One region of the Bacillus sp. NP247 genome, then DNA from elsewhere that is predicted to be linked to it. Evidence: riboswitches for the same ligand, from Rfam matches in the RefSeq annotation. Region 1 holds a riboswitch; the other holds the start of a gene.

Evidence for each region. Region 1 has a riboswitch for FMN ahead of KPL75_RS21525 (ECF transporter S component). Riboswitches for the same ligand answer to the same signal wherever they lie in the genome.
Region 2: it holds a riboswitch for FMN, as region 1 does, so the genes downstream of both, ribD (bifunctional diaminohydroxyphosphoribosylaminopyrimidine deaminase/5-amino-6-(5-phosphoribosylamino)uracil reductase RibD) here and KPL75_RS21525 (ECF transporter S component) in region 1, are expected to answer to the same signal.

Annotation. Positions count from the first base shown of each region.
Region 1 covers NZ_CP076653.1:4,123,238-4,126,656, forward strand. Annotated here, with positions in the region: gene KPL75_RS21510 (cob(I)yrinic acid a,c-diamide adenosyltransferase) at 1-112, shown strand, start outside; gene KPL75_RS21515 (peptidoglycan DD-metalloendopeptidase family protein) at 197-811, shown strand; gene KPL75_RS21520 (hypothetical protein) at 975-1,661, opposite strand; FMN riboswitch at 1,908-2,047, shown strand; gene KPL75_RS21525 (ECF transporter S component) at 2,209-2,787, shown strand; gene KPL75_RS21530 (ferredoxin) at 2,905-3,153, opposite strand.
Region 2 covers NZ_CP076653.1:1,372,205-1,375,623, forward strand. Annotated here, with positions in the region: gene KPL75_RS07125 (alpha/beta hydrolase) at 1-629, shown strand, start outside; gene KPL75_RS07130 (DUF2552 family protein) at 640-885, opposite strand; gene KPL75_RS07135 (CDGSH iron-sulfur domain-containing protein) at 1,025-1,231, shown strand; FMN riboswitch at 1,409-1,552, shown strand; gene ribD (bifunctional diaminohydroxyphosphoribosylaminopyrimidine deaminase/5-amino-6-(5-phosphoribosylamino)uracil reductase RibD) at 1,862-2,974, shown strand; gene ribE (riboflavin synthase) at 2,956-3,419, shown strand, end outside.

The DNA of each region.
Region 1 (3,419 bases):
TTATTTATTTGCGCTTGCTAGAGTAATAAATGCACGTTTACAAGTGAAAGATGTGGAATATAACCGCAGTGCACTTGTTTTTCGTAATAAAGAAGAGAAGGAAGTGGAGTAATTCACTTTCTTTTTTTGTATACTTTTTTCTATAATATCCCACAATAGAGAAGGTATGACGGTTATTAGAAAACGGAGGATGTATATGAAAGCGTTAAAATGTGGCATGGTGATATTGAGTGTATTATTTTTATCTCAATTACATGTTTACGCTGAAGGAAATCAGTGGATATGGCCTGTTGATGGGCAGATAAGTGATTATTTTGGAACAAGACATGGGAAACACTATGGTATTGATATAGCTGCGCCTATTGGAACGCCTGTTGCAGCTATTCAAAATGGTAAGGTGACAAAGTCTTATTTTTCAAGTAGTTATGGAAATGTTGTGTTTATTAAACATGGAGAATATGAGGCTGTTTATGCGCATTTAAATAAGAGGTATGTAGTTCAAGGGGATAACATTTCAAAAGGAGAGCTAATTGGAGAGGTAGGGAATACAGGAGAATCACGAGGAGCGCATTTACATTTAGAAATGCATCAAGGGAGATGGACGATGGAGAAAAGGAATGCGATGAATCCGTTGCTTGTTTTAAATGAACAAAAAAATCAAGTTGTGTCATCATCACTATATGTTGTACAAAAAGGTGATACTTTAGTTGGTATTGCTCGGAAATTTAGTATGACAGTTGAGGAAATTAAAGTGAGGAATGGATTGCGACAAGAGCAAATCTATCCGAACCAACAACTATATGTCAAGTAAGGATAGCGTCCCAAAAGCATAACTTTTGAATAGATTTATTTTCTTCTTATTTAAGATTGCGATAGTAAATAAAATTATATCGACTTAACAACAAAATGCGACAATAAGAGCAACCTATTCCTAACGAAAAACCGTCCCAAAAGATCTTTTGGGACGGCTTCTTTTACCAAAAAATAAAGACACATATAAATCCAGAAATAGCTAAGTAGCTATATAAGTAAAAGACTTTTGTTCTTGTTTTTTCTTTTGTCCGAAATAGTACGATAGTTGGTTCGATTAGACCAATTGTAAGACAAAGTAAACCAAGAAGCATAAAGCCAATTGAAAGAGAATACAGGGCGATTTGTGGTGCTTGAAATGGAATCATCCATTTTAATAAAAATGCAATAAGTGCAGTGTAACAAATGCTACCGATGTATTTATTCAATGGTGTATCAGAACGGAAACCAGGAAGTTTCTTGGAAAAAGGACGGGAAACAACTTCCGTTTGTAAAGATGTATGTTCTTCAATTATTTTTTGAGCTTCTTTTCCTTTTTGGAAAAGGGATAAAATCCAGTTTCGCTCACCTTGGAAAATAAATTGAGAAGTTGTTAAATAGTGATCAACTTTTACCTTGTTCCAACTCTTCCATGGATGACGCTCACACAATTTTAATTTACTTTCTGTTTTTTTATCATACTGATAAATACTTATGCCATCTTGGTCAAAAGTAGCATAGTATGTCTCTCTTGAGAATGTGCCTAGATCAATTGGACAGTAGAAAAGTAATTCCTTTTTCAAATAAAAGTATTCTTTTCTTAAGTTCTTTTTCATTGCTTCTCGAATAGAGTGTCTTTTATCTTTCTTCATGACATTTCCTCCATAACTCAGAAAATGTTCTTATCTTAACAATTCAACATCTTATCACTTTTGACGACATATGACTAGGGGATTCATAAGAGAAATACCGAATTATAAAAAATATGGGTTGTATTGTAAAATATATTTATTTCGATTTGGTTACTCAAAATAGATAACTTATTTTTTGTAAGTTACACTTTTTTAGTTCACAATACGATAATGATGTTGTATAATGAAGTGGAAAATAGAATATCGGTCTATCTTCGGGGCAGGGTGAAAATCCCGACCGGCGGTGATGAACAGTTAATAATGTCGTTCTAAGCCCGCGAGCCGTTAAGGCAGGATTTGGTGTGATTCCAAAGCCGACAGTATAGTCTGGATGGGAGAAGATGGAGGTTCAAGCGTTCAAAAAAGATAAGTATTTGAACGTCTGTTTGATGTGCCTTAAAATTCTCCCTTTGTGTAAATCACAAAGGGTTTTTTCGTTCTATGAAAAAATAGGCATAGCAGAACCTTTCCACTTTCCATGAGAAGATCGATGGAAAAGGAGAGAAAGATGAAACAAAAAAACAGTGTAGTGCAGATGGTGAGTGTAGCGATGCTAAGTAGTATTGCGTATTTACTAATGATGTTGGATTTTCCATTCCCAGGGCTTCCGCCATTTTTAAAAATTGATTTTAGTGATGTGCCAGCTTTAATTGCAGCGATAATTTTTAGTCCAATTGCAGGTGTAATTGTAGAAGCGATAAAAAATATTTTGCATTACGGAATTCAAGGAAGTTTAACGGGAGTACCGGTAGGAGAAGTAGCAAACTTTATAGCCGGATGTTTATTTATTGGTCCAGCAGCATTCTTATTCCGAAAGTATCGCACAGTAAAAAGTTTAACGACAGGATTAATGCTAGGCACAATTACTATGACAGTTATTATGAGTGTGTTAAACTACTTTATTATTTTACCAGCGTACACTTGGTTTTTAAATTCACCAGCTATGTCTAGTGATATTATGCGACAAACTATTGTAACGGCGATATTACCGTTTAATGTAATTAAAGGAATCGTTGTAACAATTGTATTTGTAGCATTATTTTCACGCTTGAAAGTATGGGTATTTGCAAAAATGAAAAATGCTTAAAAATATTAAACCATTGGCAGTGTAACTGCTAATGGTTTTTTTGTCAGTGAGAATGAAAAAGAGAGCAAAAAATCCCCCTCATACTTATGAGGGGGATTTTTTGAAGTTAATAAAAGACTATTCGAATTTTAAAGAGTCGCCATCAAATGATTCGTCAGCAACTTTAATTGAGTCAGTTGGACAACCTTCGAATGCATCCATCATATCTTCAATTAATACATCTGGAATTTCAACGATCCCTTGGTTATCGTCTAATGTTACAAATGCAATGCCTTCATCATCATAGTCATAAATGTCTGGTGCAGCAGCACCACAAGCACCGCATGCGATACAAGTATCTTTGTCAACGATTGTATATTTTGCCATATTTTTTCCCTCCTGATAATATGTATGTGAAAAGTTCGCCAAAAAATTATAATCTTATTGTAAAACGGTTTTTAAAACTTTTCAACATAAAATTATAATGATAATGCTTATCAATTAGAGTGTCAACTTATTTTTGAATTATTTCATAAGATTTTCAAAATACTTAAATGTTATTTCGTTTGATACAATAGAATATATACAAGCATGTAGTGTGAATATGATAAGTTAAATTAAATGGATAGCAGTTAATGTGCAATCGTATTGAA
Region 2 (3,419 bases), 2.5 Mb from region 1:
ATGCAAACTTATTTTTAAATAGAGGATATAACGTATTTATTTATGATCATCGCCGTCATGGTAAAACCGGTGGTAAAACAACAAGTTATGGCTATTATGAAAAACATGATTTAAAGTCAGTAGTTGACTGGCTAAAAGATCGTTTCGGAACGAATATTACACTCGGAATTCATGGTGAATCTATGGGTGCTGCAACTCTTCTTCAATATGCAGGACTTGTAGAAGATGGTGCTGATTTTTATATTGCTGATTGTCCTTTCTCTGATTTTTATGGACAGTTACAACATCGTTTGAAAGTTGAGTTTCATTTGCCAAAATGGCCTTTATTACCTTTAGCAAATGCCTTTTTAAAAGTTCGTGATGGCTATACAATTCGTGAAGTTTCACCAATCGATTGTATAAAAAATATTAACAATCCTGTTCTCTTTATTCATAGTAAAGATGATGACTATATTTTATCTGATATGACGAAGTCACTTTATGAAGCGAAAGAAAATAATAAACAGCTTTATATTGCAGAACATGGTGCACACGCTTGCTCTTATAATGAAAATAAAGAAGCATACGAAGATGCCATCGATCAATTTTTAAACACATATGTAAAAGAAACAAAAAACAGGCTTGCATAAGCCTGTTTTTTTACTGCGCTAAAACGTCTGTAACTTGTTCCATATTTTCAGAAATCCACTTTACTGCCTCGTCTAGCGTTGAGAATTCCGTCGTTTGAAAAGTCACCTCATCTTGAAGTAACCAAACATCTTTCGGTTCTTGTCCTACACCTGCGATTGACCAATGAAGTAAACTATATGGATGATTATCATTCAAAAATGATGCCCATGTGCGCTCATTTGCAATATTTTGTAGTGTTTGTAATTTTTTATCCATCTTTCGTCACCTTACTCTAGTCAGTTATAAAAACTATTATAACACTCTCTTCTCTCTCAAACAAAGTGCTCTTTTTATATTGTCAAGTACTCTCCCTAATTATATGATGAGAGTAAGCGTTTGGAAAGGAGGGATAACGTTGGCAAAAGTACAAATTAAAGTAAATGATAATGGCTCTTTTCGCGTTACAGGGGACGTGGAATTAGTTGACTCACAAGGGAATGTATTCCCAGCAAAACCGGCATTTTCTTTATGTCGTTGTGGTTTATCAAAAAATATGCCTTATTGCGATGCTTCGCATAAAGGAAAATTCGAGTCTGTTGTTAGAGCACCAGAGGCAGAGTAATTTTGGATGTAACATGCACATTTTTTTGTGCATGTTTTTTTACTATTAACACCGTATCCTTGCAACATTTCTACTGATTTTATCCCCATTCCTATTACATCTATTTTCACACAATTCTTCACATTCGAATATTTTTCACTTTGCTTTTTTCTTTTTTGTGCTATAATGTGAGCAAACAACATCCTTCGGGGTCGGGTGAAATTCCCAACCGGCGGTGATGAAGCGAGAGCTTCTAAGTCCGTGACCCGTTTTCAACTCGAAAACGGTGGATCTAGTGAAACTCTAGGGCCGACAGTATAGTCTGGATGGGAGAAGGATATGTTTTCTAGTAATTTTATATAGCGAATACACTTTTATTTCAGTATGCATATTTTTAAAGTTTCATTTTGAATCTTTATATATGTTTTATTTTGTATACTTATGTTTCTATACTGAAATAAAAAGATACGACTAGCGTTGAAAAAATTTGATATTTTGCTAGGTTTTTTCCTTATGCCAAAATATCAGTCATCGTTAGGTTTCTTTCCTATACTTTCGTATTCGAACTATATTTCTAGAAATCACGTCTCCCAAACCCCAAGGATTTTATATTCTTGGGGTTTTTTGATTTTTTCAGGAGAGGTGAAGAGAATGACAGATCCAGAATATATGAGGATTGCCTTGCAGTTAGCACACGGTACAACTGGGCAAACGAGTCCAAATCCTATGGTTGGTGCTGTTGTTGTAAAAGATGGAAACATCATAGGAATGGGAGCTCACTTGCGTGCTGGTGAAGAACATGCTGAAGTTCATGCTCTTCACATGGCTGGTGAAAGAGCAAAAGACGCTACTGTTTATGTAACACTTGAACCATGTAGCCATTTTGGAAAAACACCACCTTGCTGTGAATTACTCATTGAAAAAGGAGTCCAGCGGGTTGTAATTGCTACCCTTGATTGCAATCCACTCGTTTCTGGCAATGGAAAAAGGAGATTAGAAGAAGCTGGAATCGAGGTAACTACTGGTGTTCTTGAGGCGGAAGCCACTTTATTAAATCGATACTTTTTTCACTATATGAAAACGAAACGTCCCTTTGTAACAATAAAAACAGCAATGAGCTTAGATGGAAAAACAGCAACTGTAACGGGTGAAAGCCAGTGGATTACAGGCGAAGAAACACGCGCTGATGTTCACCAATATCGTCATATGCATGATGCTATCCTAGTCGGTGTGAATACAGTTCTAACTGATAATCCACACTTAACAACACGAATTCCAAACGGAGGTAAACATCCTATACGTGTTATTTTAGATACCCACTTACGAACGCCGCCATCTTCTCATGTCATAACAGATGGCTTAACTCCGACATGGATTATTGTCGGTAAGGATGTAAATAAAGAGAAAATAGCGTCTTATGAATCTAACAATATAGCTGTATTCCAAATGAAAACACAGCAAATTGAAATACAAGATGTCCTATCCCTACTCGGTGAAAAACAAATTCTTTCTCTGTTCGTTGAAGGTGGTCAAACGGTGCATGCGAACTTCTTAAAAACAAATAGTTTTAATGAAATTGTGGCCTATATAAGCCCGAAATTAATTGGTGGAAAAGATGCACCCACTTTATTTGGCGGAGCTGGTTTTTCGAAGTTACAAGACGCACTTTCCTTAACAATTCAAGAGATGAAACAAATTGGTAATGATATAAAAATTGTTGCAACCTTAAAAAGCGAGGTGACGGAATGTTTACAGGAATTGTAGAAGAGTTAGGAACGATATCAAGCATGACTCAAAGCGGGGAAGCAATGAAACTAACTATTAGCACAAATCAAATTTTATCGGATGTTAAGCTGGGTGATAGTATCGCGGTTAACGGCATTTGCTTAACCGTAACTAATTTTACAACTACTTCATTCACTGTCGACGCAATGCCTGAAACAATGAAAGCAACATCACTTCGTATGCTAAAGCCAAGTGCCAAAGTGAATTTAGAACGGGCGATGGCTGCAAACGGACGATTCGGTGGACATTTCGTCACCGGACATATCGACGGCATCGGTACGATTTTAACTAAAAAACAACATTACAATGCCGTCTATTACAAAATAGCAATTTCTGATGAGTTACTACACTATTGTTTGCATAAAGGATCCGTTGCTGTTGATGGCACTAGCTTAACAATATTTGATATAGACGAATCTTCAAT